Regions from separate parts of the Janibacter sp. DB-40 genome, predicted to be linked through region 3. Evidence: predicted binding sites of a transcription regulator. Region 3 holds the regulator's gene; each other region holds the start of a gene.

What was found. The regulator LexA, encoded in region 3, represses DNA repair genes until DNA is damaged. The targets are predictions, from matches to a motif close to TCGAACANNTGTTCGA.
Positions count from the first base shown of each region.
Region 1: PVE36_RS09785 (HNH endonuclease signature motif containing protein) is a predicted target of LexA. The motif match lies at 743-758, and genes of this name have one in related genera.
Region 2: PVE36_RS07170 (DUF6504 family protein) is a predicted target of LexA. The motif match lies at 8,534-8,549, and genes of this name have one in related genera.

Region 1 is NZ_CP120360.1:2,067,736-2,077,539, forward strand. It holds gene PVE36_RS09785 (HNH endonuclease signature motif containing protein) at 1-715, opposite strand, end outside; gene PVE36_RS09790 (methyltransferase) at 882-1,496, shown strand; gene dapF (diaminopimelate epimerase) at 1,501-2,370, opposite strand; gene miaA (tRNA (adenosine(37)-N6)-dimethylallyltransferase MiaA) at 2,367-3,305, opposite strand; gene def (peptide deformylase) at 3,302-3,898, opposite strand; gene PVE36_RS09810 (YceI family protein) at 3,987-4,550, opposite strand; gene PVE36_RS09815 (Rv0909 family putative TA system antitoxin) at 4,750-4,956, shown strand; gene miaB (tRNA (N6-isopentenyl adenosine(37)-C2)-methylthiotransferase MiaB) at 5,047-6,585, opposite strand; gene PVE36_RS09825 (amino acid ABC transporter ATP-binding protein) at 6,742-7,494, shown strand; gene PVE36_RS09830 (glutamate ABC transporter substrate-binding protein) at 7,553-8,431, shown strand; gene PVE36_RS09835 (amino acid ABC transporter permease) at 8,539-9,192, shown strand; gene PVE36_RS09840 (amino acid ABC transporter permease) at 9,189-9,804, shown strand, end outside.
Region 2 is NZ_CP120360.1:1,514,531-1,524,334, forward strand. It holds gene PVE36_RS07125 (lysophospholipid acyltransferase family protein) at 1-240, shown strand, start outside; gene PVE36_RS07130 (DUF5931 domain-containing protein) at 243-1,430, shown strand; gene PVE36_RS07135 (response regulator transcription factor) at 1,427-2,155, shown strand; gene PVE36_RS07140 (3-deoxy-7-phosphoheptulonate synthase class II) at 2,214-3,566, shown strand; gene PVE36_RS07145 (Stk1 family PASTA domain-containing Ser/Thr kinase) at 3,633-4,484, opposite strand; gene PVE36_RS07150 (protein kinase) at 4,442-5,548, opposite strand; gene PVE36_RS07155 (LysM peptidoglycan-binding domain-containing protein) at 5,583-6,710, opposite strand; gene PVE36_RS07160 (Rv2175c family DNA-binding protein) at 6,916-7,302, shown strand; gene PVE36_RS07165 (polyprenyl synthetase family protein) at 7,329-8,414, opposite strand; gene PVE36_RS07170 (DUF6504 family protein) at 8,567-8,929, shown strand; gene PVE36_RS07175 (SAV_6107 family HEPN domain-containing protein) at 8,940-9,389, shown strand; gene dnaE (DNA polymerase III subunit alpha) at 9,386-9,804, shown strand, end outside.
Region 3 is NZ_CP120360.1:1,177,564-1,187,367, forward strand. It holds gene PVE36_RS05615 (carboxymuconolactone decarboxylase family protein) at 1-316, opposite strand, end outside; gene PVE36_RS05620 (DegV family protein) at 371-1,228, shown strand; gene PVE36_RS05625 (helix-hairpin-helix domain-containing protein) at 1,829-2,188, shown strand; gene PVE36_RS05630 (hypothetical protein) at 2,185-2,754, shown strand; gene PVE36_RS05635 (ComEC/Rec2 family competence protein) at 2,791-4,575, shown strand; gene PVE36_RS05640 (LysR family transcriptional regulator) at 4,600-5,520, opposite strand; gene PVE36_RS05645 (NAD-dependent protein deacetylase) at 5,581-6,411, shown strand; gene PVE36_RS05650 (glutaredoxin domain-containing protein) at 6,418-6,837, opposite strand; gene lexA (transcriptional repressor LexA) at 6,852-7,637, opposite strand; gene PVE36_RS05660 (LysM peptidoglycan-binding domain-containing protein) at 7,840-8,229, shown strand; gene nrdR (transcriptional regulator NrdR) at 8,618-9,091, shown strand; gene PVE36_RS05670 (vitamin B12-dependent ribonucleotide reductase) at 9,176-9,804, shown strand, end outside.

The sequences.
Region 1 (9,804 bases), 890 kb from region 3:
CCTGCTCTGCGGCCGTGAGGGCCGCGTACGCGCCCACGACGTCGGCGAGCGGGCCCAGGATGCTCAGGCGGGCCATGCCGTCCGGGGCGGGCCGCACGCCGACATGACGCGAGCCAGCAGCGCGGCGACGCCGCTCGACGATGGCCTCCTGGTCGAGGTCGATGCACACGCGCTGGGCCGCGGCGGTCAACGCTCGGTCACCCGACGTCGACAGGTCCCCCGCGAGGCGCCGGTCTGCCTCGATGCGGTGCGCACGCGAGAGGCAGGCCGTCTCCCGCGCGACGATCAGAGCCCGCGACTCGCTGATCTCGCCGACACTGAGCGCGGACATCGTCATCGGCAGGTCGTGGACGAGGGTCTTGGCCGCCCCCACGTGCCGGTCCGCCTGCCACGGCGAGCACCGGCGGGCCAGGGCGACCTCCGCGCGGGTGGCGCTGCGTCGACACGAGGCGTCGCGCCGGGAGATCTCCTCCCGCACCACGGCCTCCTGCGCGAGGTGGTCCCGGTCCTCGACGAAGCGCGCGGTGGCGCGCGCCTGCAGGGCGGCCGCAGCCCCTTTCGTCGCCTCGAGGGTGGTGATGACGTCCAGGAGGTCGGCCTCGGACAGGCCGTCGATGGCCGCTGCGCTCAGCGCGCCGAGGACATCATCGAGCTGGTCCGGCAACGTGGCAGCACCCTCGATCTCGGGAACTGCCGTTGCCGTCTGCTCGATCATCACGCCTCCTATGGCCTGGCTCCATTGTCGAACACCTGTTCGAAGAGTTCAAGAGGTGAAAGGAGGGATCTGTGCCGTGCCAGGGTCTCGGTGACTCTCGCTCCCACATCCCACCTTCCCCAGCAACGTGGCACGCCCCACCGACAAGCCGACCTAAGGTGTCCCCGTGACCGAGCCGACCGACCACTACTTCACGGACTCCCCCGCTGCGACGGATGCCGAGCGGCGGCAGCTGCACACCCACCTCGCGGGACGTGACGTGACGGTGGAGACCGCCGGCGGCATCTTCTCCCCCGGCAGCCTGGACAAGGCGACGGCGATCCTCCTCGACGAGGTTCCGGACCCCCCTTCGTCAGGGGACCTGCTCGACCTCGGGTGCGGCTGGGGGCCGATCGCGCTGACACTGGCCATGCGCTCCCCCGAGGCGACCGTGTGGGCCGTCGACGTCACCGAGCGCGCCCTCGACCTCACCCGCCGCAACGCGCAGGCCCTCGGCCTGGACAACGTGCGCGCGGTGCGGCCCGAGGACGTCCCGGCGGACACCCCATTCGCCGCGATCTGGTCCAACCCGCCGATCCGCATCGGCAAGCCGGCCGTCCACGAGCTGATGCGCACATGGCTCCCCCGCTTGGCGAAGGGGGCCGACGCCCACCTGGTCGTCGGCAAGAACCTCGGTGCCGACAGCCTGCAGCGTTGGATCACCAGCGAGCTCGGCCTGCCGACCGAGCGCACGGCCTCGAGCAAGGGCTTTCGGGTCCTCCGCGTCAGCCGCCCCGACTGATCGGTCAGACGAGCGTCGTCGTCCCGTCCGCCACGAGCTCCGCCGGCCCGGCGAGCTCGACCTCGCGGCCGGGCAGCAGCCGCACCTGCAACGTGCCACCGGGCACCTCGACCCTCACCCGCCCGGGCGCATCGACGTCACCGGACCAGAACGCCATGCCGATCGCGGCGGCACACACACCGGTGCCGCAGGAGCGGGTCTCCCCCACCCCGCGCTCGTGCACGCGCATGGAGATGTGCCCGGGGCCGAGCACGCGGACGAACTCGACGTTGCTCCCCTCCGGCGGCGTCGGGTTGACGACCGGAGGTGTCAGCAGCCGAAGACCGTTGAGCGAGACCGTCTCCGGGAGCGCGACGACGGTGTGCGGGTTACCCAGGTCGAGCGAGAGCGCCGAGTACGGCTCGGTGACCGCCTCGGCCTCCTGGACGTGCACGAGGGCGTCGAAGCCGTCCGCGCGCGCCGTCGCCTCGTCGACGAACCGCCACGTCCCCATGTGGGTGACGACGTGGTCGCCCTCGAAGCGGATGCGCTTCAGCCCGGCACGCGTGGCGAGCGCGAACTCGTCCCCGACGAGCCCCTCGCGTCGCAGCCAGGTGGCGAGGACGCGCGTGCCGTTGCCGCACATCTGCGCCAGCGACCCGTCGGCATTGCGGTAGTCCATGAACCACTCGGCCTCATCGGCCAATGCACGCACGGACTCCTCCGCGGCGGCAGCCGTCGGCACGATCCGGATGACGCCGTCACCACCGATGCCGGCGTGCCGGTTGGCGAGCAGGGCGGCCTGCTCCGGGGTGAGCTCGAGCTCGGCGGAGAGGTCGGGGACGAGGACGAAGTCGTTCTCCGTGCCGTGGCCCTTGGTGAAGCGCAGCGTCATGGCGTCCATTCTGCCGGAGGGTGCCTCGTCGGACGTCCGGCGAGTGCGATGGCCGCGTTCGCCAGGCCCGGGTCCGCGGCGTCGAGCCACTCGACCCGGTGGTCGGGCCGCCACCACGACTCCTGCCGTCGGGCATAGCGGCGGGTGGCCTGCGCGGTCTGCGCAATCGCCTCCTCGCGGGTGATCCGACCGTCGAGCTCGGCCAGCGCCTGCGAGTAGCCGATGGCCCGTGACGCGGTGCGCCCGCGCCGCAACCCGGCGGCATCGAGCGCGCTCACCTCCTCGAGCAGCCCGTCCGCCCACATCCGTGCGGCGCGGCGCTCGATCCGCGTGGTCAGCGCCTCCCAGTCGTCGCGCAGGCCGATGACGAGCGAAGGGCGCCGGTAGCGCTTCGTCGGAGCCGTCGCCGAGAAGGGGCGGCCGGTGATCTCCACGACCTCGAGGGCCCGGATGATCCGGCGGATGTTGTTGGCCTGGATCGCCTCGGCGGCGGCCGGGTCCACGGAGCGCAGTCGGGCGCGCAGGGCGGCCACGCCCCCTTCGTCCTGCGCCTCGGCCTCGAGCCGGGCCCGTACGGCCGGGTCCGTCGGTGGGATCTGCAGGTGGTCCAGCGCGGCGCGCACGTACAGACCCGACCCGCCGGCGAGCACGGGCACCCGCCCACGGGCGAGGACGTCGGCGATCGCCGCCTCGGCCCGTTCCTGGTAGTCGGCGAGGGTCGCCTCGTCGGTGACCTCGAGGACGTCGAGGACGTGGTGCGCGATCCCCCGCCGCTCGTCGACGGGCAGCTTGTTCGTCCCGATGTCCATGCCGCGGTAGAGCTGCATGGCGTCGGCGTTGACGACCTCACCCCCCAGCGACTCGGCCAGGTCGAGCGCCAGGTCGGACTTGCCGGTGGCCGTGGCCCCGACGACGGCGATGACCTGCGGGATCACAGGCTCTCGTCGGACTCCTCGTCATGGCCGAAGGGATCCGGACCCTCGCCGGGCGTCCACGTCAGCCCGGGGACACCCCACTCCTCGGCCTTGACGATCTTCTTCGCCTTCTTCTTCCACTTCTCGTTCAGCCGGTCGATGTAGAGGAAGCCGTTGAGGTGGTCGTACTCGTGCTGCATGCACCGCGCGAACCATCCGGTCGCGGTGAAGGAGAGCTCGTTGCCGTCCACGTCGTAGCCGGTGACCTCGGCCCGCTCACCCCGGCGCAGGGGGAAGGAGTAGCCGGGCACGGACAGGCACCCCTCGGACTCGTGGTCGCGGTCGGGCTCCCCCACGGCCGGCTTGGTCGCCTTCACGAAGGGGTTGATGATGTGGCCGCGCGTCGGCACGCCGTCGTCGTTGGCCATGTCCCACGTGAAGACGCGCAGGCCGACCCCGATCTGCGGGGCGGCCAGACCGACGCCATGGGCCGCGTCCTGGGTCTCGTGCATGTCCGCGATGAGCGTGCGCAGCGACTCGTCGTACTCGGTGACCGGCTCCGCTCGGGTGTGCAGGACCGGCTCACCGCAGATGGTGATGGGGTGGATGGTCATGAGCGGTATCTTCCCGCACTGCCGAGGCATGACGAAGCCGGGGCCGGCTCAGGGGTACCGGCCCCGGCTCCGCGGGGGTGTCGAGGGCTCAGGCCTTGATGGCCGAGATCTCGAGGTTGAGGGTGATCTTCTTCGAGACGAGGACGCCACCGGTCTCGAGCGCGGCGTTCCAGGTCAGGCCCCAGTCCTCACGGTCGACCGAGGTGACGGCGGTGAAGCCGGCGCGGACGTTGCCGAAGGGGTCCTGGGCGGTGCCGTCGTAGGCGGCCTGGAGGGCGACCTCCTTGGTGACGCCCTTGATGGTCAGGTCGCCGACGAGGTCGAAGTTGCTGCCCTCGACGTCCTGGACGCGCTTGGCGACGAAGGTGATCTCCGGGTAGGTCTCGACGTCGAAGAAGTCCTCCGACTTCAGGTGGCCGTCACGGTCCGCGGCGCCGGTGTCGACGGACGCGGTCTTCATCGTGGCGTTGGCCGTCGAGTCGGCGAAGTTCTCCGCGATCTCGATGGTGCCCTCGAGGTCGCGGAAGTAACCGCGGACCTTGGTGACCATCGCGTGGCGGGCGACGAAGCCGACCTCGGTGTGGCTCGGGTCGATCGTGTAGGTGCCGGCGGCGAGGTCCTGCAGGGTGGTGGCGGTGCTGATGTCGGTCATGGGGAACTCCTTGTGGGGGGGTTGGACGGAGGCGGTTGGCCTGTCGTTGTGGGTACAACTTTAGAGGAGTGTTGATTGAACTGTCAACTACTGCCGCCCACCGAATCGCGTCGGCCCTCCGGTTGAGAGGTGCGCGACGTCGTGTTTGGGTGGAGACCGAAGCCCCGAACGGGGGTCCCGACAACACGTAGGAGTAACCATGGGTTTCGATGACCTCGCCGGCAAGGCAAGCGACGCGCTGAACAGCGAGAAGGGCGAGCAGGTCAGCGACCAGGGCCTGGACAAGGCCAGCGAGTTCGCCGAGGGCAAGGGCCTGGGCGCGGACAAGGTCGAGCAGGGCCGTGACTTCGCCGACGGCAAGATCGGTGGCGGCGACCAGGGCGGCGAGGGCGACCAGCAGGGCTGATCGCTCCCCTTCCCCCGACACATGACGAAGGGGGTGGGTCACCTCGACGGTGACCCACCCCCTTCGTCGTACCCGGGTGGAGTGCGGCGGCTACGCGCCGCAGGCGGGCTCGGGGGCCGCGACGGGCTCGGGAGCACCGATGCGCGGCATCCCCAGCGAGACGCTCGGCTTGGCGACGGCCCCCTCGGCGCCCTTGTCCTGCAGGGCCGCCCATGCGTCGCCGCCCTTCGTCCGGCGCACGGAGAAGGCACCGCCCTCGAGCGCGGAGTCCGCGACGAGGTGGTGCGGAGCGCCGTAGGTGACGCCGACGGTGACCATGTCGCCCGGGCGCGGACGCTCGGCCTCGGACAGCCCCTCCGGCAGGGCGAAGTGGACGAGCCGGTTGTCGCGGGCCCGGCCACTCAGACGGGCGGTCTCCCGGTCCTTGCGCCCCTCCCCCGTCGCGACGAGGACCTCGAGCTCGCGGCCCTCCTGCGCGCGGTTGCCGGCCCAGGAGATCTCCTCCTGCACCTCGACCAGACGCTCGTACCGGTCCTGCACGACCTCCTTGGGCACCTGGTCGGGCATCGTGGCCGCCGGCGTGCCGGGACGGATGGAGTACTGGAAGGTGAAGGCGGAGGAGAAGCGGGACTCGCGCACCACGCGCAGCGTCTCCTGGAAGTCCTCCTCCGTCTCCCCCGGGAAGCCGACGATGATGTCGGTGGTGATCGCCGCGTCCGGGATCTGCTCGCGCACGCGGTCGAGGATGCCGAGGAACTTCTTCGAGCGGTAGCTGCGGCGCATCGCCTTGAGCACTTGGTCGGAGCCGGACTGCAGCGGCATGTGCAGGCTCGGCATGACGTTGGGCGTCTCGGCCATCGCGTCGATGACGTCGTCGGTGAAGGCGGCCGGGTGCGGGCTGGTGAAGCGCACCCGCTCCAGCCCCTCGATCTCACCGCACGCCCGCAGCAGCTTGCCGAAGGCGTACCTGTCGCCGAACTCCACGCCGTAGCTGTTGACGTTCTGCCCCAGGAGGGTGACCTCGACGACGCCCTGGGCGACGAGCGCCTCGAGCTCGGCGAGGATCTCGCCGGGCCGGCGGTCCTTCTCCTTGCCGCGCAGGGCGGGGACGATGCAGAAGGTGCACGTGTTGTTGCAGCCCACCGAGATCGACGTCCAGCCCGAGTAGGCGGAGTCGCGTCGCGTCGGCAGCGTCGAGGGGAAGGTCTCGAGCGACTCGAGGATCTCGACCTGCGCCTCCTCGTTGTGGCGCGCACGGTCGAGCAGCGCCGGCAGCGAGCCGATGTTGTGCGTACCGAAGACGACGTCGACCCACGGGGCCTTCTCGACGATCGCGGCGCGGTCCTTCTGCGCCATGCAGCCACCGACGGCGATCTGCAGGTCCGGGTTGCGCTGCTTCTGCCGTCGCAGCATCCCGAGGTTGCCGTAGAGCTTGTTGTCGGCGTTCTCCCGCACCGCGCAGGTGTTGAAGACGACGACGTCGGCGACCTCACCGCGGTCCTCGGTGGGCACGCTGGCGATGTCGGTGTACCCGGCGGTCTCGAGGAGGCCGGCGAGGCGTTCGGAGTCGTGGACGTTCATCTGGCACCCGTGGGTGCGCACGTCGTAGGTCTTGGGCGTTGCAGTCATGGCCCCACAAGGGTACGTCCGGGCGAAGGGGGGACCACACCCCTCCGGCGGATCCGGCCCGCAGGCAAAGGATTCATCACGAAGACGCGCCGGGACCCCACCGGTGTCCTGCGTCACGTTAGGTTTGCCCGCATGACCGTCACCCCACCCGAGAGCATGACCGCTGCCCGAGGCGAGCCACTCGTGGTGCTCGATGACGTGCAGAAGTGGTTCGGGGACCTCCACGTCCTGCAGGACATCAATCTCTCGATCAAGCGCGGCGAGGTCGTCGTCGTCATCGGCCCCTCCGGGTCGGGCAAGTCCACCCTGTGCCGCGCCATCAACCGCCTCGAGCCGATCGAGTCCGGCACCATCACCCTCGACGGGCAGGCGCTGCCCCAGGAGGGCAAGGCCCTGGCCCGGCTGCGTGCCGAGGTCGGCATGGTCTTCCAGAGCTTCAACCTCTTCGCCCACAAGACGATCCTGCAGAACGTCACCCTCGGACCGATCAAGGTCCTGGGCCAGAGCAAGGCGGACGCGGACAAGCGGGCCAAGGAGCTGCTCAACCGCGTCGGCATCGCCGAGCAGGCCGACAAGTACCCGGCCCAGCTCTCCGGCGGCCAGCAGCAGCGCGTCGCCATCGCGCGGGCCCTGGCGATGGAGCCGAAGGTGATGCTCTTCGACGAGCCGACCTCCGCACTGGACCCGGAGATGATCAAGGAGGTCCTCGACGTCATGGTCGACCTCGCCGAGCTCGGCATGACCATGGTCGTCGTCACCCACGAGATGGGCTTTGCCCGCACCGCCGGCGACCGGGTGATCTTCATGGACGGTGGTCGGATCGTCGAGGAGAACACCCCGACCGAGTTCTTCACCAACCCCCAGTCGGATCGGGCCAAGGACTTCCTCGGCAAGATCCTCGAGCACTGAGACCACACCGCAACGCCACACAGCTCGCACACGAGCACGGAGGGAAAGAGGAAGACCCATGGCACTGAAGAAGACCAAGGCCTTCGCCACGATGGCGGCTCTGGCACTGACGCTGGCCGCCTGCGGCGGCGGGGGGGACAGTGATGTCGCCGTCGAGGACAGCCCCGAGTTCGAGTCGGGCACCACCATGGCCGAGCTCGCCGACGCGGGGAAGGTCACCATCGGCGTGAAGTTCGACCAGCCCGGTATCGGGTTCATGCCTCCCGGCGCCGACGTCCCCGAGGGCTTCGACATCGAGATGGCCAAGATCGTCGCGGGCAAGCTCGGCATCGCGCCGGAGGACATCACCTGGAAGGAGACGGTCTCCGACAATCGCGAGCCCTTCCTGGAGAACGGCACCGTCGACCTCGTCCTCGCCTCCTACTCGATCACCGAGGAGCGCCGCGGCGTCGTCGGCCAGGCCGGCCCCTACTACGTGACCGGGCAGCAGCTGCTCGTGCGCGAGGAGGACAAGGACAAGATCACCGGCCCCGACGACCTCGAGGGCGTCAAGACCTGCTCCGTGACGGGCTCGACGTCCATCAAGACCGTCGAGGAGGAGTTCGGGGCGGAACCGGTGCCCTTCGACACCTACTCCGCGTGCGTGACGCAGCTGGAGAACGGCTCCGTCGACGTGGTCACCACCGATGGCGCGATCCTCCTCGGCTACGCCGCCGAGACCCCCGACGAGCTCGAGGTCGTCGGTGAGGCCTTCAGCGAGGAGCGCTACGGCATCGGGTTCCAGAAGGACGACGCCGAGATGTGCGAGTTCCTCACCACCACGCTGACCGACTCCTTCGAGGACGGCTCGTACGACGAGGCCTTCCAGAGCACGCTGGGCGAGTCCGGCGTCGAGACGCCGGAGCCCCCGGCTGTCGACGAGGGCTGCACGGCCTGACCGGAAGGCTCCTCGCCGGGCCGGGGCCGACCGGACGCGTCATCCCCCGGCCACGGCCCGCCGAGGAGCCCTGACCCAGCCCACCCCGAGGCCGCGAGAGGACGTCCGTGGGTCCTGAATACTTCTCAGAGTTGATCTCCAGGCTTGTTGATGGGTTCGTGGTGACCCTCCAGCTGCTCGGATGGTCGCTGCTCTTCTCGACGGTCATCGGCACGGCGCTCGGCGCCATGCGGGTCTCGCCCCTCGCGCCGCTGCGGGCGTTCGGCACCGCGTACGTCAACATCTTCCGGAACATGCCGCTCGTGGTGCTCTTCCTCATCGTGGTCGTGGGCCTGCCCGGCATCGGCTTCCTGCCCAGTTTCTTCTGGCGCGCGGTGATCGCGCTGTCCCTCTACACCGCGGCCTTCGTGTGCGAGTGCGTGCGCTCGGGAGTGAACACGGTCGAAGCCGGGCAGGCCGAGGCCGCCCGATCGATCGGGATGGACTTCGGGCAGTCCCTGCGCTTCGTCGTCCTCCCCCAGGCCTTCCGCGCGGTCATCCCGCCACTGGCCAGCGTCTACATCGCCCTGACGAAGAACACCTCGGTGGCGGCCGTCTTCGGCATCACGGAGGCGACCTACCAGCTGAGCAACCTCATCCGGGACTTCCCGGGGTCACTGTGGGTCAACTTCATCGGTATCGCCCTGGGCTACATCCTCATCGTGGCGGTGATCTCGGCGATCGCCAACATGTTCGAGCGTCGAGTGGGGGTGGCGGCATGAGTACCGTCCTCTTCGACACTCCCGGCCCGCGCGCCCTCGCCCGACAGCGGATCTACACGGTCATGACAACCGTGGTCCTGGGCGGTCTGCTGGCCGCGGCACTGTGGCAGCTGTGGACGAAGGAGATGATCACTCCCGACCAGTGGGTGGCCTTCACCGAGCCCCGGATCCTCATGTCCCTCCTCGAGGAACTGGTCTTCGCCACCCTCGCCGGCGCTGCCGTCGCGATCGTGCTCGCCGTCGCCTTCGGGGCGGTCTTCGCCGCGGGGCGTCTCGCCGACCCGGCGTGGATCCGCCTTCCGTGCTGGGCCGTCGTCGAGTTCTTCCGAGCCGTGCCGCTCCTGCTGATGATCTTCGTTCTGTTCTACGGATTCGGCAACACCCTGGGGACCTTCTGGTCGCTCGTCCTCGCCCTCATGCTCTACAACGGGTCGGTCCTCGCGGAGATCTTCCGCGCCGGGATCCAGGCCGTCCCCACGGGGCAGAGCGAGGCCGCATATGCCATCGGGATGACGAAGTCCCAGGTCCTGGTCCAGATCCTCGCTCCCCAGGCCCTGCGCTCGATGCTGCCGGCCATCATCAGCCAGTGCGTCGTCGCGCTGAAGGACACGA
Region 2 (9,804 bases), 340 kb from region 3:
CTGCGCTCCGTCACCGACGAGATCATGTACGAGCTGATGCAGCTGTCCCAGCAGGAGTACGTCGACATGTACGCCACGTCGATGAAGGAGCGCCTGGTCACCAGGGCCAAGCGCCGCGCCCGCGAGCTGCAGGAGGCCGCCCGACCGGGACGGGCCGCCCCGGAGCTCGAGGAGGCACTCGGCGACGACGACCCCGACGAGGTCAACCCCTGGTCGCAGGAGAGCCGGAACGGGCTCTAGCCGTGACCGTCGGACCGTGGGGCGGTGCCGCGCCGCGGCGCTACCACCCCTCACCACTCATCGACAGCGCCGGGGGGCGTGGCCTCGCGCTCTACCGCTTCCTGGCGATCATCTACGCCGGCGTCCTCGTCGTCGTCCACCGTGAGCACGTCGTCCTGTGGTGGCCGATCATCGCCTACGGCGTCCTCGCCCTGGCCTGGTCGGTCATCGCACCGCTGCTGCGACGACCCACCGTGCTCGCGATCGGCGTCGAGCTGCTCATCGCGTGCGTCGGCATCTTCCTCACCAGCGAGGTCTACGACCCCGTGTCGGTCGCCGACGGGATCTCCACCGTCCCCGGGGTGTGGGCCGCCTCCCCGGTGATGGCCGGTGCGCTGCTCGCCGGGGTGCGCGGGGGCCTGCTCGCCGCGCTCGTGATCTCGGTGGCCAACATCATCCAGGCCGTCGAGCCCAGCCAGCTGACCTACCACAACATCGTCCTGCTGCTCCTGCTCGGTGTGCTGCTCGGTCTGGCCGTGCAGCTGGCCCGGGAGAGCCAGCAGCGCCTCGAGCAGGCCATCGCAGCCAGCGAGCGACTGGCCGAGCGCGAGCGGATCGGGCGCCAGGTCCACGACGGCGTCCTGCAGGCGCTCGCCCTGATCCACCGGCGCGGCCGGGACATGGGTGGCGACGGAGTGGATCTCGCCGAGCTCGCCGCGGACCAGGAGCGGTCCCTGCGCACGATGATCTCGCGCCTCGACCCGGTCCCGCCGAGGGCCGGGACGGCCACGCCGGCGGCCGAGTGCACCGATCTCGCCGTGGCCCTGGGCCGGTTGCGGTCGGCACGCGTCGAGGTCGTCCTCCCCGCGGGCGAGGTGCGCCTGCCCACCGCGACGGCGCGGGAGGTCGAGGCGGCCGTGGTCGCCGCCCTGGACAACGTCGAGCAGCACGCCGGCGACGACGCCCGTGCCTGGGTGCTGCTGGACGCCGACGACGAGCACATCGAGGTCGTCATCCGGGACAACGGCACCGGCACCGCACCCGGACGCCTGGTCGAGGCGGCTGCGGAGGGACGGCTGGGCGCCAGCAGCTCCATCCGCGGCCGGATGGTCGACCTCGGAGGGGACGCGAGCTGGCGGTCCCCGTCCGGAGGAGGGACCACGGTGACCCTCACACTGCCGGCCGAGCACATGGCAGGCTCGTCACCATGACCGCTGCCCCGACCGCGCCGACGGTCCTCGTCGCCGACGACCACCCGCTGTGGCGCGACGCGCTCGTGCGCGACCTCGAGGAGTCCGGCTTCGTCGTCGTCGGCACGGCTTCGGACGGACCGTCGACCGTGCGGCGCACCCGTGCGACCGTGCCCGAGGTCCTCGTCCTCGACCTCAACCTGCCGCACATGCGTGGCGACGAGGTCTGCCGTGCCATCGGTGACCTCCCGACGCGGGTGCTCGTCCTCTCGGCCAGCGGCGAGGAGAAGGACGTCCTGGCGGCGGTCAAGGCCGGCGCGAGCGGGTACCTCGTCAAGTCCGCCTCCCCGGCGGAGATCCGCGACGCGGTGACCGCCACCGGGGCGGGGGAGGCCGTCTTCACCCCCGGCCTCGCCGGCCTGGTGCTCGGAGAGTTCCGCGAGATGAGCAGTCGCGCCAGGGCCGCACCGCGGGACGCGGAGGACCCGACCGAACGACCCGGCCAAGCCGGTGTCCCCGAGCTGACCGACCGTGAGGTCGAGATCCTGCGGTACGTCGCGATGGGGATGACGGCCAAGGAGATCGCCGCCGACCTCGTCCTCTCCCACCGCACGGTGCAGAACCACGTGCAGAACATCCTGGGCAAGCTCCACCTGCACAACCGCGTCGAGCTGACGCGGTTCGCGATCAGCCGGGGCCTCGACCAGCCGGATCGGGTGCCGGACGGGGCCGACCGCGAGCCGTGAGGGCTCCGCAGAGTGGACGGGTGTCCACCGCTCGGGCCGAGGTGCCTATCCTTGGATGGTGACCACTGCAGTGCCGACCTCCGCTCCGACCGACCGCTCGCTGCCCGTCGACCTCCCGGCGGCCCAGCAGCCCGAGTGGCCGGACCGCGCGGCCCTCGACGACGCGGTCGCCACTCTCGGCACGCTGCCGCCCCTCGTCTTCGCCGGCGAGTGCGACGACCTGCGCGACCGGATGGCCGCGGCCTCGGTGGGCGAGGCGTTCGTCCTCCAGGGCGGTGACTGCGCCGAGACCTTCGTCCACGCGACGGCCGACAACATCCGCGACCGCATCAAGACCGTCCTGCAGATGGCCGCCGTGCTCACCTACGGCGCCGGGATGCCGGTGGTCAAGATGGGCCGGATGGCCGGGCAGTTCGCCAAGCCGCGCAGCAAGAACACCGAGACCCGCGACGGCGTGACCCTGCCGGCCTACCGCGGTGACATGGTCAACGACTTCGCCTTCACGCAGGAGTCGCGGACCCCGGACCCGCAGCGGCTCGTGCACGGCTACCACGCGAGTGCCTCGACGCTGAACCTCGTGCGGGCCTTCACCCAGGGTGGCTTCGCCGACCTGCGGCACGTGCACGACTGGAACGTCGGCTTCGTCTCCAACGCGGCCAACCGCCGGTACGAGGGCCTGGCCCGCGAGATCGACAAGGCGATGCGCTTCATGGCGGCCTGCGGGGTCGACTTCGACGCGATGAAGACCACCGAGTTCTGGTCCGCCCACGAGGCGCTGCTGCTGGACTACGAGCGTCCGATGACCCGCGTGGACTCGCGCACCGGTGACCTCTACGACACCTCCGGCCACTTCCTGTGGGTCGGTGAGCGCACCCGCCAGCTCGACCACGCCCACCTGGACTTCGTCAGCCGGATCCGCAACCCCATCGGGATGAAGGTCTCGGACAAGGCCGACCCGGACGAGCTGCTGCGGATCATCGACCTGCTCGACCCGGAGCGCGAGCCCGGCCGCCTGACCTTCATCACCCGGATGGGCCACGACACGATCCGGGAGGCGCTGCCGCCGATCATCGAGAGGGTGCGCGACTCCGGTGCGATCGTCACCTGGATCTGCGACCCCATGCACGGCAACACCTTCGAGTCGGCCTCCGGCTTCAAGACCCGCGACTTCGAGCACGTCGTGGACGAGGTCCGCGGCTTCTTCGAGGTGCACCGGTCGCTGGGCACGGTCCCGGGCGGCCTGCACATCGAGCTCACGGGCAACGACGTCACCGAGTGCCTCGGTGGCGCCGAGCGGATCCTGGACGAGGACCTGAACAAGCGCTACGAGAGCGTGTGCGACCCGCGGCTGAACCACCAGCAGAGCTTGGAGCTGGCCTTCCTCACCGCCGAGATGCTCGGCGCCCGCTGAGGCCACCTCGCACGCGGCCTGCGCACGCCCCCTTCGCCCGTGCGGGTGGAGGGGGCGTCCTGGTGCTCAGATGACGAGGATCGTCACGGTCGAGCCCTTCTCGACGCTCTGGCCGCCCGACGGGCGCGTCGCGGTGACCTCGTCGAGGACGCCACCGAAGAACTTGTCGACCTTGACCGAGAAGCCGGCCGCCTCGAGCTTCTGCGTCGCCTGTGCCTCACTCAGGCCCTTGACCTCGGGGACGGTGACCATCTGCGGTCCCTTGGACACGGTGATCGTGACCGTGTCGCCGCGGGTGAGGGTGCCGTCTGCGGGGGACTGGCTGGCCACGGAGCCCTCGGGCACGGAGGTGGAGTAGACGTCGTCCGCGCGGGCCACCGCGAGGCCGGCCGCCTCGATCGCCGCGGCCGCGGCCGCGGCGCTGCGGCCGGTGACCGACGGGACGGTGATCGGTTCGGGGCCCTTCGAGACGACGAGGGCGACCTGCTCGTCCCGCTTGAGCTCGGTCCCGGGCTCGGGCGCCGTGGAGATGACCTCGCCCGCCGCGACCGACTCGTGCCACTGCTCGCTGGTGCCCCCGAGCGCGAGGTTGCGCTCGGCGAGGGCCGCCTCCGCGGCGTCGAGACTCTTCCCGGTGAGCTCCGGGACCTCGTAGCGCTCCGGACCCTTGGAGAAGACGACGGTGACGTCGTCCCCCTTCGCCAGCTCGGTCTCGGGCGGGGGGTTGGAGGTGATCGCCGCACCCTGGGGCACCTCCTCGCTGAAGGCGCTCTCCTCGGTGAGCCCGAGGTCGTGACCGCCCAGGGTGGTGGCCGCCTCGTCGCGCGTCTGGCCGGCGACGTCGGGCACGAGGACGGTCGCCCCGGGACCCGCGGTCACGTACCAGTAGCCGACGCCGCCGCCGAGCAGGAGCAGCACGAGCAGGGCGGCGAGCAGGCCGCGACCCCGACGTCGTGATGACGAAGGGGGTCCTCCCCGCCCGCGGCGGCCGGCACCGCGGCAGTGGCGTCGGGGGTGCGGGCGGCGCCCGTCGCGCCGAGGGCGCGCGTGCGGCTCGGGCGGGGGTGGGCCAGGGTCGCGGCTCCGGCACGGGCAGCGGCAGCGGCGGTCGAGGGGCGGCGGTCGAGCTGCTCCGGGGTCAGCTCGTCCCGGGTCGCCCGGAGGGCCTCGAGGTACTCGCCAGCGTCGCGTGGCCGCTCGTCGGGGTCACGGTGCGTCGCCAGGGCGACGAGGGCGTCCAGCGGCGCCGGCAGGTCCGGGTCCCGCTCCGAGGGTGCCGGGACCCCGCCGTGGACGTGCTGGAAGGCGATGTGGATCGGCGACTCGCCCTCGATGGCCCGGGTGCCCGTGAGCAGCTCGAAGAGGACGAGCCCGGCGGCGTAGACGTCGCTGCGGGCGTCGGCGATGCCGCGCTCGACCTGCTCGGGGGAGAGATAGGCGACCGTGCCGTAGAGGACCCCGTCATCGGCGGTCGTCGTCTGCGACGTGACGGCGCGGGCGAGCCCGAAGTCGGCGACCTTCACCTGGCCGTTGTCGGCGATGAGGATGTTCTCGGGCTTGACGTCGCGGTGGATGTACCCGGCGTCGTGGGCGACCGTCAGGCCCGTGAGGGCCGCGGCCATGATGTCGAGGGCGGCCCGCGGCGTCAGGGCACCCTCGGCGTCGACGAGCTCGCGGACGGTGCGTCCCTCGACGTACTCCATCGCGAGGAAGACCCGGCCGTCGTCCTCGCCCTGGTCGTGGACCGGGACGACGTTGGGGTGGCTCAGCCGGGCGGCGGAGCGCGCCTCGCGGCGGAACCGCGAGACGAAGGTCTGGTCCGCGGCGAGGTCGGGCCGCATGACCTTCAGGGCCACCTCCCGGTCCAGACGGGTGTCGGTGGCGAGGAGGACGGTGGCCATGCCTCCGTCGGCGAGGTGCCGCAGCACGCGGTACCGCCCGTCGACGAGCTCGCCGACGAGGGGATGGGATGCCGTGGTCACGCCCAAAGTGTAGGTTCGCCCCCTTCGCCCTCCGTCACATGCGCGTGCGCAGCGCCTTGACGTTGGCCACGTACCGCTTGGTGTCGTCGTACATGCCGTTGGCCTCGACCGAGGCGAGCCCCTGGTAGTAGCCGGCGATCGCGTCCCCGGGCGAGGAGGCCTGCTGGGTGAGGACCTTCAGCAGGAGGACTCCCGCAGTGACGTTGTCCTCGGTGTCGAGCAGGTCGAGGTCACGGCCGGCCAGCGCCGAGGTCCACTCGCCGGAGGCCGGGATGACCTGCATCGTGCCGACGGCGTTGGCGACGGAGACCTGCCGCTGGTTCCAGCCGGACTCCAGGTAGGAGACCGCCAGCGCGAGCGAGGGGTCGACCCCGTGCTGGCGGGCGATGCGGGTGATGATCGCCCTGGTCTCGGCGCGGCTGGGTACCGCGCGCCCGGCGAGGATCGTGCGGTTCCTGTCGGCCGCGGCGACGATCGAGTCGGCGTAGGTGCGCCCGGAGAAGGTGTTCTCCTTCGTCGGGGTGGGGCCCTTCGCCGATCCGGTGACCTTCAGCGTCTGACCGGGGTAGATGTGCTTGCTGGTGGGGACGTCGTTGAGCTTGGCCAGGCGGGTGATGCTCATGCCGTGGCGGGCGGCGATGCCGCTGAGGGTGTCACCGGAGCGGACCGTGTAGGAGGACGACGCCGCCGGGCGGCTGGTCGCCCGCTTGGCCGGCTTCGCCGGGGTGCCGCTGACGCGCAGCTTCTCGCCGGGGTGGATGAAGCCGTTACCGAGGCCGTTCAGCGACCGCAACCGGTCCAGGCTCATGTCGTGGCGGGCGGCGATGCCGGTGAGGGTGTCCCCGCTGCGCACGGTGTAGGTGCGGGTGGAGCCGGAGCGCGAGGGCATTGCGCTCCCACGCGCGGTCGAGTCGGAGCGCTGGGGCACCGCGAGCTTCTGCCCGGGGTGGATGAACTCGTTGCCACGCAGGTTGTTGCGCGAGAGCAGCGTGGTGGGGGAGACGCCGTAGCGCTGGGCGATGCCGTAGACGGTCTCGCCGGAGCGGACCGTGTGCTGCTTGGATCCTTCGGCGCTGATGGTGGTCTCGGTGGCTCCGGCAGTCAGGTCGAGCGCCGGGGCGACGGGGGTGGCCGGGACGGGGACGAAGAGCGGCAGGACCAAGGGGGACTCCGATGTCGGGGGCGTCGGGAGGCGCCCGGTGGTGCGGTCAGGGGAGGTGCCGTGACGTCTGCGTGGCACCTGTGAACCAAGTGACGTATGTGGTTGCAGTGGCGACGGTACCGAAAAATTGCGGGATGTGCGCGGATTCACGCAGTCGGCGGGTTCGGGAACCGCTCCCGCCGCCCGCTCTGCCAGACTGTGCGGCGTGAACGACACGCCAGAGAATGCTTCCACCACCGAGCCGTCAGCGCCGTCCGAGCCCGTGTGGCTGACGCTTCCCGACATCGCCGAGCAGCTCGGTGTGCGCATCACCGAGGTGCGCCGGATGCTCAAGGAGGGTGACCTCGTGGCGGTGCGTCGCGGCGAGCGCAACGTGCTCTCCGTGCCGGCGGACTTCATCGGTGAGGACGGGCCGCTGCCGGAGCTGCGCGGGACCTTCACCGTGCTCTCGGACGGCGGCTTCAGCGACGAGGAGATCGTCGAGTGGATGTTCGCCCGTGACGACCGCTTGGTCGGGGGCACGCCGATCGGCGCCATCCGTCAGGGGGCGAAGACCGAGGTGCGTCGCCGGGCCATGGAAGAGGCCCTCTGACGCCCGGCCGCGCGAGGTACCCGTGACTAGGTGCTGCGCGCGGTCGTGACGTCGATCAGCTCGGCGAGCAGCTCGCGCGCGTCGGGAGCCAGCCCGGACGCCTCGGCCAGTGCTGCGCGGGCGGTGTCCGCCCCCTTCGTGATGTCGGTCTCGACGCCCTCGAGTGCACCGGTGTCGACGAGCAGCGCACGGAAGGACTCGACCTCCGTCTCGCCGAGGTCGGGGGAGCCGAGCCACGTCTCGATCCGGCTCGTCGTGGTCTCGTCGGCCCCGGCGAGCGCCCGGGCGATGAGCACGGTGCGCTTGCCCTCGCGCAGGTCGTCCCCGGCCGGCTTGCCGGTCGCGGCCGGGTCGCCGAAGACCCCGAGCACGTCGTCACGCAGCTGGAAGGCCTCGCCGAGGGCGAGTCCGTAGCGGGAGAGTGCCCGCAGGTCGGCCTCCGAGGCGCCGCCGGCCGTGGCGCCGATGAGGAGCGGGTGCTCGACGGAGTACTGGGCGCTCTTGTAGCGGATGACGTGGCGTGAGCGCTCGATGCGCTCCGCGTCGTCGAGCAGGTGCCACGGACGCATCGAGGTGACGATGTCGAGGAACTGCCCGGCCATGAGCTGGCCGCGCATCTTCTCGAAGGTCGGCCGGGCGGCGGTCAGGGACCGGGCGGGCAGCCCGGAGTCGGTGAAGAGGTCGTCGCACCAGCCCAGGCAGAGGTTGCCGGCGAGGATCGCGCCCGCGGTGCCGAAGCGGTCCGCGTCGCCGTGCCAGCCGCGGTCCCCGTGGGCTGCCGCGAGCGTGCGGTGCATCGCCGGTTTGCCGCGGCGGGTCTCGCTGTCGTCCATGACGTCGTCGTGGATGAGGGCGGCGGCCTGGAAGAACTCCATCGCGGCGGCGAGGGTGATCGCACCCTCGTCGTCGGGCTGCCCGGCGGCCCGCCAGCCCCAGTAGGCGAAGCCGGCCCGCAGCCGCTTGCCGCCCTCGAGCAGGGTGCGCACGGGGCCGATGAGGTCGGCGACGTCGGGGCCGATCTCGGCGAGCTCGTCCACCCAGCGGTCGAGCTCGGCGTCCAGACGGGTCTGGACCCGCGTACGCAGGTCGGCCCGGTCCAGGGGGTGCGGCACGTCGTCTCCAGTCGCGAAGGGGGGGAGGAACGGCGGTCTGCCGCGCTCCTCGGAGCCATCGGGAGCCAGCCTACGTGGCTCGTGCTTGACGCGGTGTCAGCCCCTCGGTCTACTGTTGTTCGAACAGGTGTTCGAGATGGATGGAGTTGATCATGGTCCGGCTCGTGGAGGAGACCATCGAGGTGCGGGTGGGCGATCCGCAGCGTATGGGTGTGGAGGGACAGCCCGATGACCGGTGCGGGGCGCCGGAGCAGTTCCTGTGGCGTGGCCGGCTCTACCGGGTGACCGAGGTCATCGCCCACTGGCAGGAGCGGCACCCGTGGTGGCGGTCGGCCACCGAGCAGCCGCTGGCCCAGGTCCCGCTCGCCCGGGACGTGTGGCGGGTGACGGCCAGCCGTGGGCGCAGCAGTGCGCCGGGCGTCTACGACCTCGGCGTCGACGGCGTCCCTGTCACGCCTGCCGTGTCTGCCAGGCCCGCTGGGCCCGTCTGGCTGCTGCTGCGGACGCAGGACTGAGGTGGTGACGATGGCCGCCGCACCGCTCCTGCACCCCGACCGCGTCGACGGCGCGGTCCACCTGCTCTCCGCCGCCGCCGAGAGCCTGGCGAGCGCGCACTGGGCCCGCACGGCCCACGGGCGCAGCGCCGCGACCCGGCTGGCCGTGCTCCGGGCCGCCGCTGCGGTCCTCGCCGTCCGTGGCCGGGCGTGCGCGAGCGGGTCCGGGCCGCTCGACGTGTGGCACCTGCTCCCGCGGGTGGCACCCGAGCTGACCGAGTGGGCGCAGTTCTTCGGGGCCGTGCTGTCCGACGAGGCGCGCAGCGGGGCGCCGATGAGCGTGCGCGAGGTCGACGACCTGCTGCGCCAGGGGGAGGAGTTCGTCCAGCTCGTCGCGGGGCTGCTCGGCCTGCCCCCGGTCCCCGTCACCGGTGACTCGACTGTGCTGACCGTGCTGAGCGGACATGGAGGGCGTGGATGAGCTTCGCCCACCTGCACGTGGCCTCGGGCTTCTCCCTCCGTCACGGCACGAGCACGCCGGAGGACCTCGTCGCCCGGGCCGTCGAGCTCGGCCAGCCCGCGCTCGCCCTCACCGACCGGGACGGGCTCTACGGGGCCGTCCGCTTCGTCCGGGCGGCGAGTGCGGCCGGTGTGGCGCCGGTGCTCGGGGTCGACCTGGCCGTCGGTGCTCGTCCGGGTCCGGCACAGCGACGGGACCGCCCCCTTCGCACGCCGGCGCGCGGGGGTGCCGAGGTGGACCCCAGGCACCCCCGCGTCACGGTGCTGGCGCGAGGAGCCGGTGCGGGCGTCCCGCACGGCGTCGGGTGGGCGCGGCTCTGCCGCCTCGTCAGCGAGGTGCATCTGACCGGTGAGCGGGGCGACGCGGTCGCGCAGCC
Region 3 (9,804 bases):
GGAGGGAGGTGGTCACCTCGGCGATCTCGAGCACGGCGCACTCGACGACGTCGAAGAGGGTGGACTCTCGCCACGCGGGCAGCTGCGCGATGCGCTGGCTCGTCGCGCCCGCCTCCTGGGCCTTCCGGGTGTGCAGGTCCAGGCAGAACGAGCAGCCGTTGAGCTGGGAGATGCGCACGTTCATCAGCTCGAGCGTCTGGCGGTCCAGCCCGGCGGCCTCCGCGGTGGCCGAGACCGTCATCGCGAGGGAGTTCAGCGCCTTCCAGGCGTCGGGGTCGGATCGGTCCAGGAAGGGCAGACGGTCACGGGAGGACATGCCCGCAGGCTAGCCCGGACCGCTGATCGGGTCGCTCCTCGATATCCTCACCTCGTGAACATCGCCGTCGTCACCGACTCCACCGCGTCGCTGACCGAGGACCTCCGCAGCCGGCACGGGATCACCGTCGTGCCCCTGCACGTGGTCGTCGACGGTGTCGACCGCGCCGAGGGAGAGGGCGCGGACACCGGGTGGGTCGTGGAGGCGCTGCGCGCCAAGGCGGACCTCAACACCTCCCGGCCGACCCCGGCGGCCTTCCTGCAGGCGTACCAGCAGGCGGCGAAGGGGGGAGCCGACGCGATCATCTCGGTGCACCTGAGCGGTCACCTGTCGGGCACGGCGGACTCCGCTCGCTCCGCCGCACCCGAGTCCCCGGTGCCGGTGCACGTCGTCGACTCGCAGCTGATCGGGATGGCCCTGGGGTTCGCCGCGATCGGTGCCGCGCGGGACGCCCGGGCCGGGTACGACGTCGACGACGTCCTCGAGCGCCTGGAGCGCCGTTGCGCGGCCTCGTCGATCCGGCTGGTCGTGCACAGCCTCGAGCGGCTGCGTCGGGGTGGCCGCATCGGCGGCGCGGCGGCGCTGCTGGGCTCGGCCCTGGCGATGAAGCCGCTCCTGCACGTCGTCGACGGCGAGGTCCAGCCGCTGGAGCGGGTGCGCACGGCCGGCAAGGCGATCGCCCGACTGCAGGCGCTGACGGAGGCCGACTGCGACGCACTGCCCGACTGGGCCGACGGCGCCGACGTCGCCGTGCACCACATCGACGCGGGGGAGAGGGCCGAGCTGCTGGCTGCGAACCTGGCGCAGCACGTCGACGGTGACGTCGACCTGGCGACCCTCAGCGCCGTCGTCGCCGCGCACGTCGGCCTCGGCACCGTCGGTGTCGCCGTGAGCCCGCGCCCCCGCGACTGACTTCTCGGTGGTTGAGGTGCGAAAGCCGCCTGCGGCTTGAGCCTCGAAACCACCACCGCTCCACAACCACCCACGGCTGACCGGCCGATCCACAGCGCAACGCGACACCGACCCCGCACACCCCGTGCCTCCCTAGCGTCACGGGCATGAGCCCACGTGCCAGCGAGCCCTCCGCCCGGGTCGCCGAGATCCTCGACCACGACCGTGACCCCGCGGTGCTCGAGCTGCCCTCGACCGTGGCGACCGGTCGCTACTCGGTCAGTCGCCAGGCCGTCATCGGCATCGCCCTCGTCGTGGCGGTCGCGGTTGCGGTGCTCGGTGGCCGCTACCTCATGGCGCGCCAGGACGCTGCTCCCCAACCTGTCGCGGCCGTGTCCGACGAGGGGACCGCAGCGCCTTCGCCGGACAGGAGGCTGACGGCGAGGGCAGTGGCGCCGGAGCAGGCGGATCGGCCCCGACGCCGGGCGCCGAGCCGGACGGGGCAGCCGGCTCGGCCGCCGCCGCACCATCTGCGGCACCCGACGTCACCGTCCACGTCGTCGGTGAGGTCGAGAGCCCGGGGATCGTCTCGCTGCCGGGGGCTCGCGCGTCGCGGACGCGTTGGAGGACGCGGGCGGCGAGACCTCCAAGGCCGACCTGACCGGGGTCAACCTCGCCCGCGAGCTCGTCGACGGTGAGCAGGTCGTCGTGCCGAAGCCGGGGGAGACTCCCGTCGCGGCCGCGCCTCCGACCGTGCCGGGCAGCCCCGCAGGGCCGGCCTCGCCGGACGCCCCGGTCAACCTCAACACCGCCGACCTGGCCACGCTCGAGACGCTGCCGGGTGTCGGTCCGGTCCTGGCGCAGCGGATCATGGACTGGCGCCTGGAGCACGGGCAGTTCGTCGCCGTCGAGGAGCTCGGCGAGGTCAGCGGCATCGGCGACAAGACCTACGAGCAGCTCGCCCCCAAGGTCACCGTGTGACGTCGCCGCAGCCGGTCCTCGACCTGCGGCTGCTCCTGCCGTGCCTCACCGCGTGGGCGATCGGGGCGTGGGCACTGTCCTGGTCGGGTGCCCAGCGCGCCACCGGGGCCGCCGTCGCCCTCGCCGTGCTGGCCGCGCTCGTGGCCGCGGGCGTGCGCTACCGCGGTCGGCACGCCCGGGCGTCGTGGCGTCGGGACGGTCCCGGCGTGCTCGCGCTGACCCTCGTCGCGACCGTGCTGGTCCTGGGCACCTCGGCCGCGCACGAGTGGCGCCGACAGCTCGGCCCGGTGGGCGAGCTCGCCGAGCGTGGTGCGATGGTCCGGGCCGAGGGCGTGGTCCTCACCGAGCCGAGGGTGCGCGCCGGTCGTCCCTCGGGTGACGAAGGGGCGACCCCCACAGCAGGCCTTCCTCCGGGTCCGTCTCGAGAGCGTCGACTCGCGCGGGGCCAGGACCCGGGTCCACGCGCCGGTCTTCGTCCGGGGCGATGCGGCGTGGGCCGAGGTCGGCTGGCACGACCGGATCGAGCTGACCGGCAAGCTCTCGCCGGCCGAAGCCGCGGCCCCTGAGGTCGCGCTGCTGAGCCCCGCGGCCCGCCCGAGCCGGTGGGGGAGCGCTCCGCCGTCCGGGCGGGCGCCGAGCACCTGCGCGGCGGGATGCGCGCGGCGGTCGAGCCGCTGCCGACCGATGCCCGCGCCCTGCTGCCCGCCCTGGTCATCGGCGACACCTCGATGACACCGCAGGAGCTGACCGACGACATGCTCGTCACCGGCATGAGCCACCTGTCAGCGGTCAGCGGCTCCAATGTCGCGGTCGTCCTCGCGGCGCTCGTCGGAGCCTGCCGGCTGGGTGGCGTCCCGCGGCGTTGGCGACCCTGGGCGGCCGGGGCCGGCCTGGCGTTCTTCGTCGTCCTCGCGCGCCCGGAGCCCAGCGTCATCCGGGCGGCGACGATGGGGGCGATCGGCCTGATCGGGATGAGCACCTCCCGTCGCGGGGCCGGCACACCGGTGCTCTGCACGGCGGTGCTCGTGCTGCTCGCGATCGACCCGTGGCTCGCCCGCTCCTACGGTTTCGTGCTGTCCACGCAGGCGACGCTCGGGCTGCTGCTCTTCGTGCGGCCCTGGTCGGCGGCGATCAACGCGCACCTGCCCCGGCAGCTGCACCTCATCGGACCGGCGGTCGCGATCCCGCTGGCCGCTCAGCTGGTGTGCGGCCCGGTCATCGTCCTGCTCCAGGGCAATGTCAGCCTCATCGCCGTCGTGGCCAACCTCGTCGCCGCGCCCTTCGTCGCCCCGGCCACCGTCCTGGGCGTCACCGCTGCCCTCGTCGCGGTCGTGAGCACCACGGTGGCGACGCTCGTGGGGTGGCTGGGGACCCCCTTCGCCCTGGTCATCGCGTGGACCGCCCGGGTGGCCGCGGACGTGCCCGGCGGGGCCCTGCCGTGGCCGGACGGTGCGCCGGGGGCCCTGCTGCTCGCGGCCGTGACCGCGGTGGGCATCCTCAGCGGGCCGTGGGTGCTGCACCGGGCCCGGGCCAGTCCGCTCGTGGCGCTCGGGGTCCTCGTCGTCCTCACGACCGGGTTGGTCCCCTCCCGCAGCCTCGGGTGGCCGCCGGCGGGGTGGCGACTCGTGGCCTGCGACGTCGGGCAGGGGGACGGGCTGGTCCTCGCCTCGGGCCCCCGTCGGGCGGTGCTCGTCGACGTCGGCCCGGAGGACGGGGACGTCGACGGCTGCCTGGACCGGCTCGGGGTGCGCTCGCTCGATGCGGTGGTGCTCACGCACTTCCACGAGGACCACGTGGCCGGTCTCGAGGACGCGGTGGACGGGCGGGCGGTCGGGACGCTGCTCGTCACTCCCGAGGCCGATCCCGAGTGGGCGGCCCGGCAGGTCCGGGAGGTCGCCGCGGAGCACGACGTGCCGGTGCGCACGGTCGTGGCAGGCGACCGCTTCGAGCTCGGTGGGGTCACCGCGACGGCGTGGTGGCCGGCCCGTCCGGTCTCCGGGGGTTCTGAGGCCAACAACGCGAGCATCGTGCTCCACGTGCGCAGCGGGGAGGTGGACGCCCTGCTCCTCGGGGACATCGAGCGTGAGGCCGGGCACGCCCTGCTGCTGGCGCTGCGCCGGGACCCGGCGATGGCCGCGGCCGCGGAGGGGCTCGAGGTACTGAAGATGCCGCACCACGGGTCGAGCAACCTCGACGAGGGCTTCATGGACGAGGTTGCCGCTCCGGTGGCGATCATCAGCGTCGGCGCCGACAACGACTACGGCCACCCCACGCCCTCGGCCCTCGACTGGGCCACGGGCCACGCTTCCCGGACCCTGCGCACCGACCTGCACGGTGACATCGCGGTCCTCGACGGGCCCACGGTCGTCACCGAGCGGCCCGGGTGAGGTCGCCCGGCAGGGTCCGCCGACTCAGACGGAGGCGGGCGTGGCCGTCGCGGCGGACGCGACGAGCGCCTCCAGCGTGGCGGCGACGGCCGGCACCTTGAGCAGGTCCTCGGTCGTGACCGCGTGGATCCGGCGGTGGCTCGTCGGGTCGAGCGGACGGATGACGACGTCCGGGTTGGAGGTCGCCGCACGGATCAGGTCGGGGATGAGCGCGACACCGAGACCGGCGGCGACGAACCCCTGGACCGCGACGTAGTCCTCGGTCTCGAAGGCGACCTTGGGCGCGAACCCCGCGTTGTTGGCGATCTGGAGCAGGTGCCCACGGCAGCGGGCGCACCCGGCGATCCAGTCCTCGTCGGTCAGGTCGGTCATCGCGATGACCTCCTGCCCGGCGAGGGGGTGGTCGCGGGGGAGGGCGACGCGCACCTCCTCCTCGAGCAGGGGGTGGACGGCGAAGCCCTCGAGGTCCTCCCCACGGGCGATGTCGCTGCCGTCGTAGGAGAAGGCGACCGCGAGGTCGACCTCACCGGAGCGCAGCGCGGCGATCGACTCGGGTGGTTCGGCCTCGGCGAACTGCACCGACAGGTCCGGGTACTGCTTGCGCACGGCGGCGAGCGCGCGGGGGACGAGCGTGACCGACGAGGAGGGGAAGGCCATGAGGCGCACCCGGCCGGAGCGCAGCCCGGCGATCGCGGCGACCTCCTCCTCGGCCGCGTCGAGCGCGGCGAGGACGGGTGCGGCGTGACGGGCCAGGACGCTGCCGGCCTCGGTCAGGCGCACGGAGCGACCGACCTTCTCGACGAGCACGGTGCCGGTGCGCTGCTCGAGCCGCTTGACCATCTGGGAGACGGCCGGTTGCGAGTAGCCGAGGGCGAGGGCAGCGGCGGTGAAGCTGCCCTCCTCGGCGATGGCGCGCATCACGCGCAGCCCTGCGGCGTCGATCATGCCGCCATGCTAAGCCGTGGGTGGTGGATCAGAGGTGCGGGTAGGTCGCATACTGAGCGGGTGATCGAGGACATCGCCCGCGTGCTGTCGGCGGGACCGGCGCTGGTGCTCACGGGAGCCGGCATGTCCACCGACTCCGGCATCCCCGACTACCGCGGCCCGGACGGCCAGCGGAAGGTCACGCCCATGCACCTCTCGGAGTTCGTCGCCAGCAGCGAGGCGCGGCGACGGTACTGGGCGCGCAGCTTCGTCGGCTGGCGCCGCTTCCACGCGGCCCGGCCCAACGCCGCGCACCATGCCGTCACCCGCCTGCAGGAGCTCGGAGCGGTGGGCCCGCTGATCACGCAGAACGTCGATGGCCTGCACCAGGCCGCCGGCACCCGCGAGGTCGTCGAGCTGCACGGCAACCTCGTCGACGTCGTCTGCCTCACCTGCGACGCGCGGGTCGCCCGTCCCGTCCTCGACGAGCGGATGGCCGCGGAGAACCCCGACTTCGACGTCGACAGCGACGAGATCCGACCGGACGGCGACGTGCGGCTCGACGCCGTGGACGTCGAGCGGTTCCGGGTACCGATCTGCACCTCGTGCGGACAGGACACGCTCAAGCCGGACGTCGTCTTCTTCGGGGGAGCGGTGGACAAGCCGAAGGTCCAGCACTGCTTCGACCTGACCGACCAGGCGCCGAGCCTGCTTGTGCTCGGCAGCTCGCTGCAGGTGATGTCCGGCCTGCGCTTCGTGCGCCGGGCGGCCAAGCGTGGGATCCCGGTCGCGCTGATCACCCGGGGGCCGAGCCGGGGCGACGACCTCGTCGACCACCGCGTCGACGGGGAGCTGGCCGACTCCCTTCGCTCCCTGACGCAGTCGTTGGACCGGGTGGCCGCGAGCGCCTGAGCCGGGTCAGCGCAGCGCGGCCCTGACGACCTCGGGGTCGGGGTTGGTGTGCACCTCGTCGCCGATGCGCACGGTCGGGACGGTCTCGTTGCCGCCGTTGACCGAGCGGACGAAGGCGGCCGCGTCGTCGTCCGCCCAGATGCTGACCCAGGTGGCCTTGTCCTTGTCCTTGCCCAAGGCGCCGCGCAGGCGCAGGCAGAACACGCACCCGGGCCGCCAGTAGATGACGACGGGGAACTCGCTGCGCCTCGCCTCGACCTTGGCGTGACCCGGCCCCCCGCGGCCGTTGAGCGGGGAGAGCCACCACGCGAAGACGAGGACGACGACGAACAGCACGAGGTCGGACCCGTCGCCACTGCGCACCCCTTGGGCCGCGAGCACGATGCCCGCGACGAGAAGGGCGAGTGCGGATCCCCATCTGCGCATGGGGCGATTGTGCCTCAGAGGCTGCGCAGGACCGCCGTCACCTTGCCCAGCACCGTCGCGTGGTCGCCGTCGATCGGCTCGAAGGCCGGGTTGTGGGGGAGCAGCCAGACGTGGCCGTCCTTGCGCTTGAAGGTCTTGACCGTCGCCTCGTTGTCGAGCATCGCCGCGACGATGTCGCCGTTGTCGGCATCGGGCTGCTGACGCACGACGACCCAGTCGCCGTCGCAGATGGCCGCGTCGACCATCGAGTCGCCGACGACCTTGAGCAGGAAGAGGGAGCCCTCGCCGACGACCTGCTTGGGCAGCGGGAAGACGTCGTCGACGAGCTCCTCGGCGGTGATCGGCACGCCGGCGGCGATCTCACCCAGGACCGGCACGTAGCTGGCCTCGGGCCGCTCGTCGCCGGAGCCGGTGAGGTCGACGTCCTCGTCCTGCGCGGTGGCGCCACCGCGCATGCCGCCGAAGTCGGCGGTGTCGGCGATGACCGCCTCGGCGTCCGCATCGGGGGAGATGACCTCGATCGCGCGGGGGCGGTTGGGGTCGCGGCGCAGGTAGCCCTTGCGCTCGAGGGAGGAGAGCTGGTGGGCGACCGAGCTGGGGCTGGTCAGGCCGACGAGCTGCCCGATCTCTCGCAGGCTCGGCGGGTAGCCGCGGGTCGCGACGGCGGTGCGGATGACCTCGAGCACCTTGCGCTGCCGGGCCGTGAGGCCGTCACCGGAGTCCCGCTCCGGGAGGTGGCGCACGGTGCCGTCGTCGCCGCCGGAGTCCGTGCTTATGTCCTTGCCGCTGCCCTTGCTCATCTCGACCCTTCCGTCCGGTGTCACCAGCGTTGTCGGTGGTCGCTGGTCAACTTCTCGGTAGTGGAGACAGTAGGACGATCGAACAGGTATTTCAAACATGTGTTCGAGCGTGTTGTTGATCTTCTTCGAACATCCGTGCTAGACATCGTACAGACGTTCTATCGAACACCGGTTCGATAGGACACGCCACGAGGAGGACCAGATGACCGCACTCACCGTCACCCACGGCGCGCCGGTCGGTGCGCCCGCAGTCCGACCGACCCGCACCCGCCACCTGCACTCCGTCCCCACGGGCGACGCGGTCGGCACCCCGACGAAGGGGGCGGTGCGGCTGACCCGCCGCGGTCGCCTCACGATGACCCTCACCACGGTGGCCCTCGCCTCGGTCGCCGGCGCGGGGATGGCCTTCGGTGGCCCTTCCGCCTCGCCGCAGGAGGTCACCGTCGAGTCGGGGCAGACCCTGACCTCGATCGCCGCGGTTGAGATGACCGGCGTCCCCACCGACGATGCGATCGCCCAGATCCGTCAGGCCAACGACCTGGCCACGAGCCACGTGCACGCGGGGCAGACCCTGGTCATCCCCACCCCCTGAGAACCTCCCGGGCCCATCGACCCAGCCCGGGCCGGCAGTCGGCCACCTCCGCATCCCGGAGGTGGCCGACGTGCGTGTCAGGGGTGCTCGAGGTGCCGACGGGGGTCGGTCGAGGCGCCGCGCTCGAGTGTGTCGGCGAGCTGATCCCCGGCATTCCGGCCCTGTGTGCAGGTCGGTGACCGCTCACCGACGGCGCCACGCCGGGGACTTGCATCCGTTGTGTGACAGGGGTCTAATGGTCACTACATCTAGTGGTTACACAGATGTCATTCGTCCACATCTAGTACACAGGATGAGTTCGGTTCTCCACAGGATTCGGGGAATCGTCCCCATCCCGTCCACCGTTTCATCCACAGGCACACCCCTACGAACCGAGAGGAGTCGGGCCATGCACTGTCCCTTCTGCCGGCACACCGACTCCCGGGTCATCGACAGCCGGACCACCGACGACGGCAGCGCGATCCGCCGCCGCCGCCAGTGCCCGGAGTGCTCCCGGCGCTTCACCACGCTGGAGAGCGCGAGCCTGTCGGTGACCAAGCGGTCGGGTGCTGCCGAGCCGTTCAGCCGGGCCAAGGTGCTCGCCGGTGTCCGCAAGGCCTGTCAGGGCCGCCCGGTCACCGAGGACCAGCTCGCCCTCCTCGCCCAGCGCGTGGAGGAGAGCATCCGCTCGCAGGGCAGCGCCGAGATCGACGCCCACGAGGTGGGCATGGCGATCCTGCCGCCCCTGCGGGACCTGGACGAGGTCGCGTACCTGCGCTATGCGTCCGTCTACCAGTCCTTCGAGTCGCTCGAGGACTTCGAGGCGGCCATCAGCGCCCTGCGCCGCGAGCACGCGACCGCCACCGAGGGCGCCACCACATAGACCCCCGGGTACCGATACGCGAATGGGCTGTCGGTGCCCGGTGCAACCGTAAGAACCGTACACACGGATCGAGGAGAGAAGAGCATGACCGAGACCGCCGGCAAGTCCAGCGCACGTCGCGGCTCCCGCACGACCAAGGGGCTGACGATCGAGCGCATCCACACCACCGAGGGCGTGCACCCGTACGACGAGGTGACGTGGGAGAAGCGTGACGTCGTCCAGCAGAACTGGAAGACCGGCGCGACGATCTTCGAGCAGCGCGGGGTCGAGTTCCCCGACTTCTGGTCGCTGAACGCCTCGACGATCGTGACGACGAAGTACTTCCGCGGCGCCCTGGGCACCCCGGAGCGCGAGACCGGTCTGAAGCAGCTCATCGACCGCGTCGTGCTCACCTACGTCAAGGCCGGCAAGGACAACGGCTACTTCGCCACCGACACCGACGCCGAGATCTTCGAGCACGAGCTGACGTACGCCCTGCTCCACCAGATCTTCAGCTTCAACTCCCCGGTGTGGTTCAACGTCGGCACGCAGAGCCCGCAGCAGGTCAGCGCCTGCTTCATCCTCTCCGTCGACGACTCGATGGACTCGATCCTCAACTGGTACAAGGAGGAGGGCTTCATCTTCAAGGGCGGCTCCGGCGCCGGCCTGAACCTCTCCCGCATCCGCTCCTCCAAGGAGCTGCTCTCCTCCGGCGGCACCGCCTCCGGCCCGGT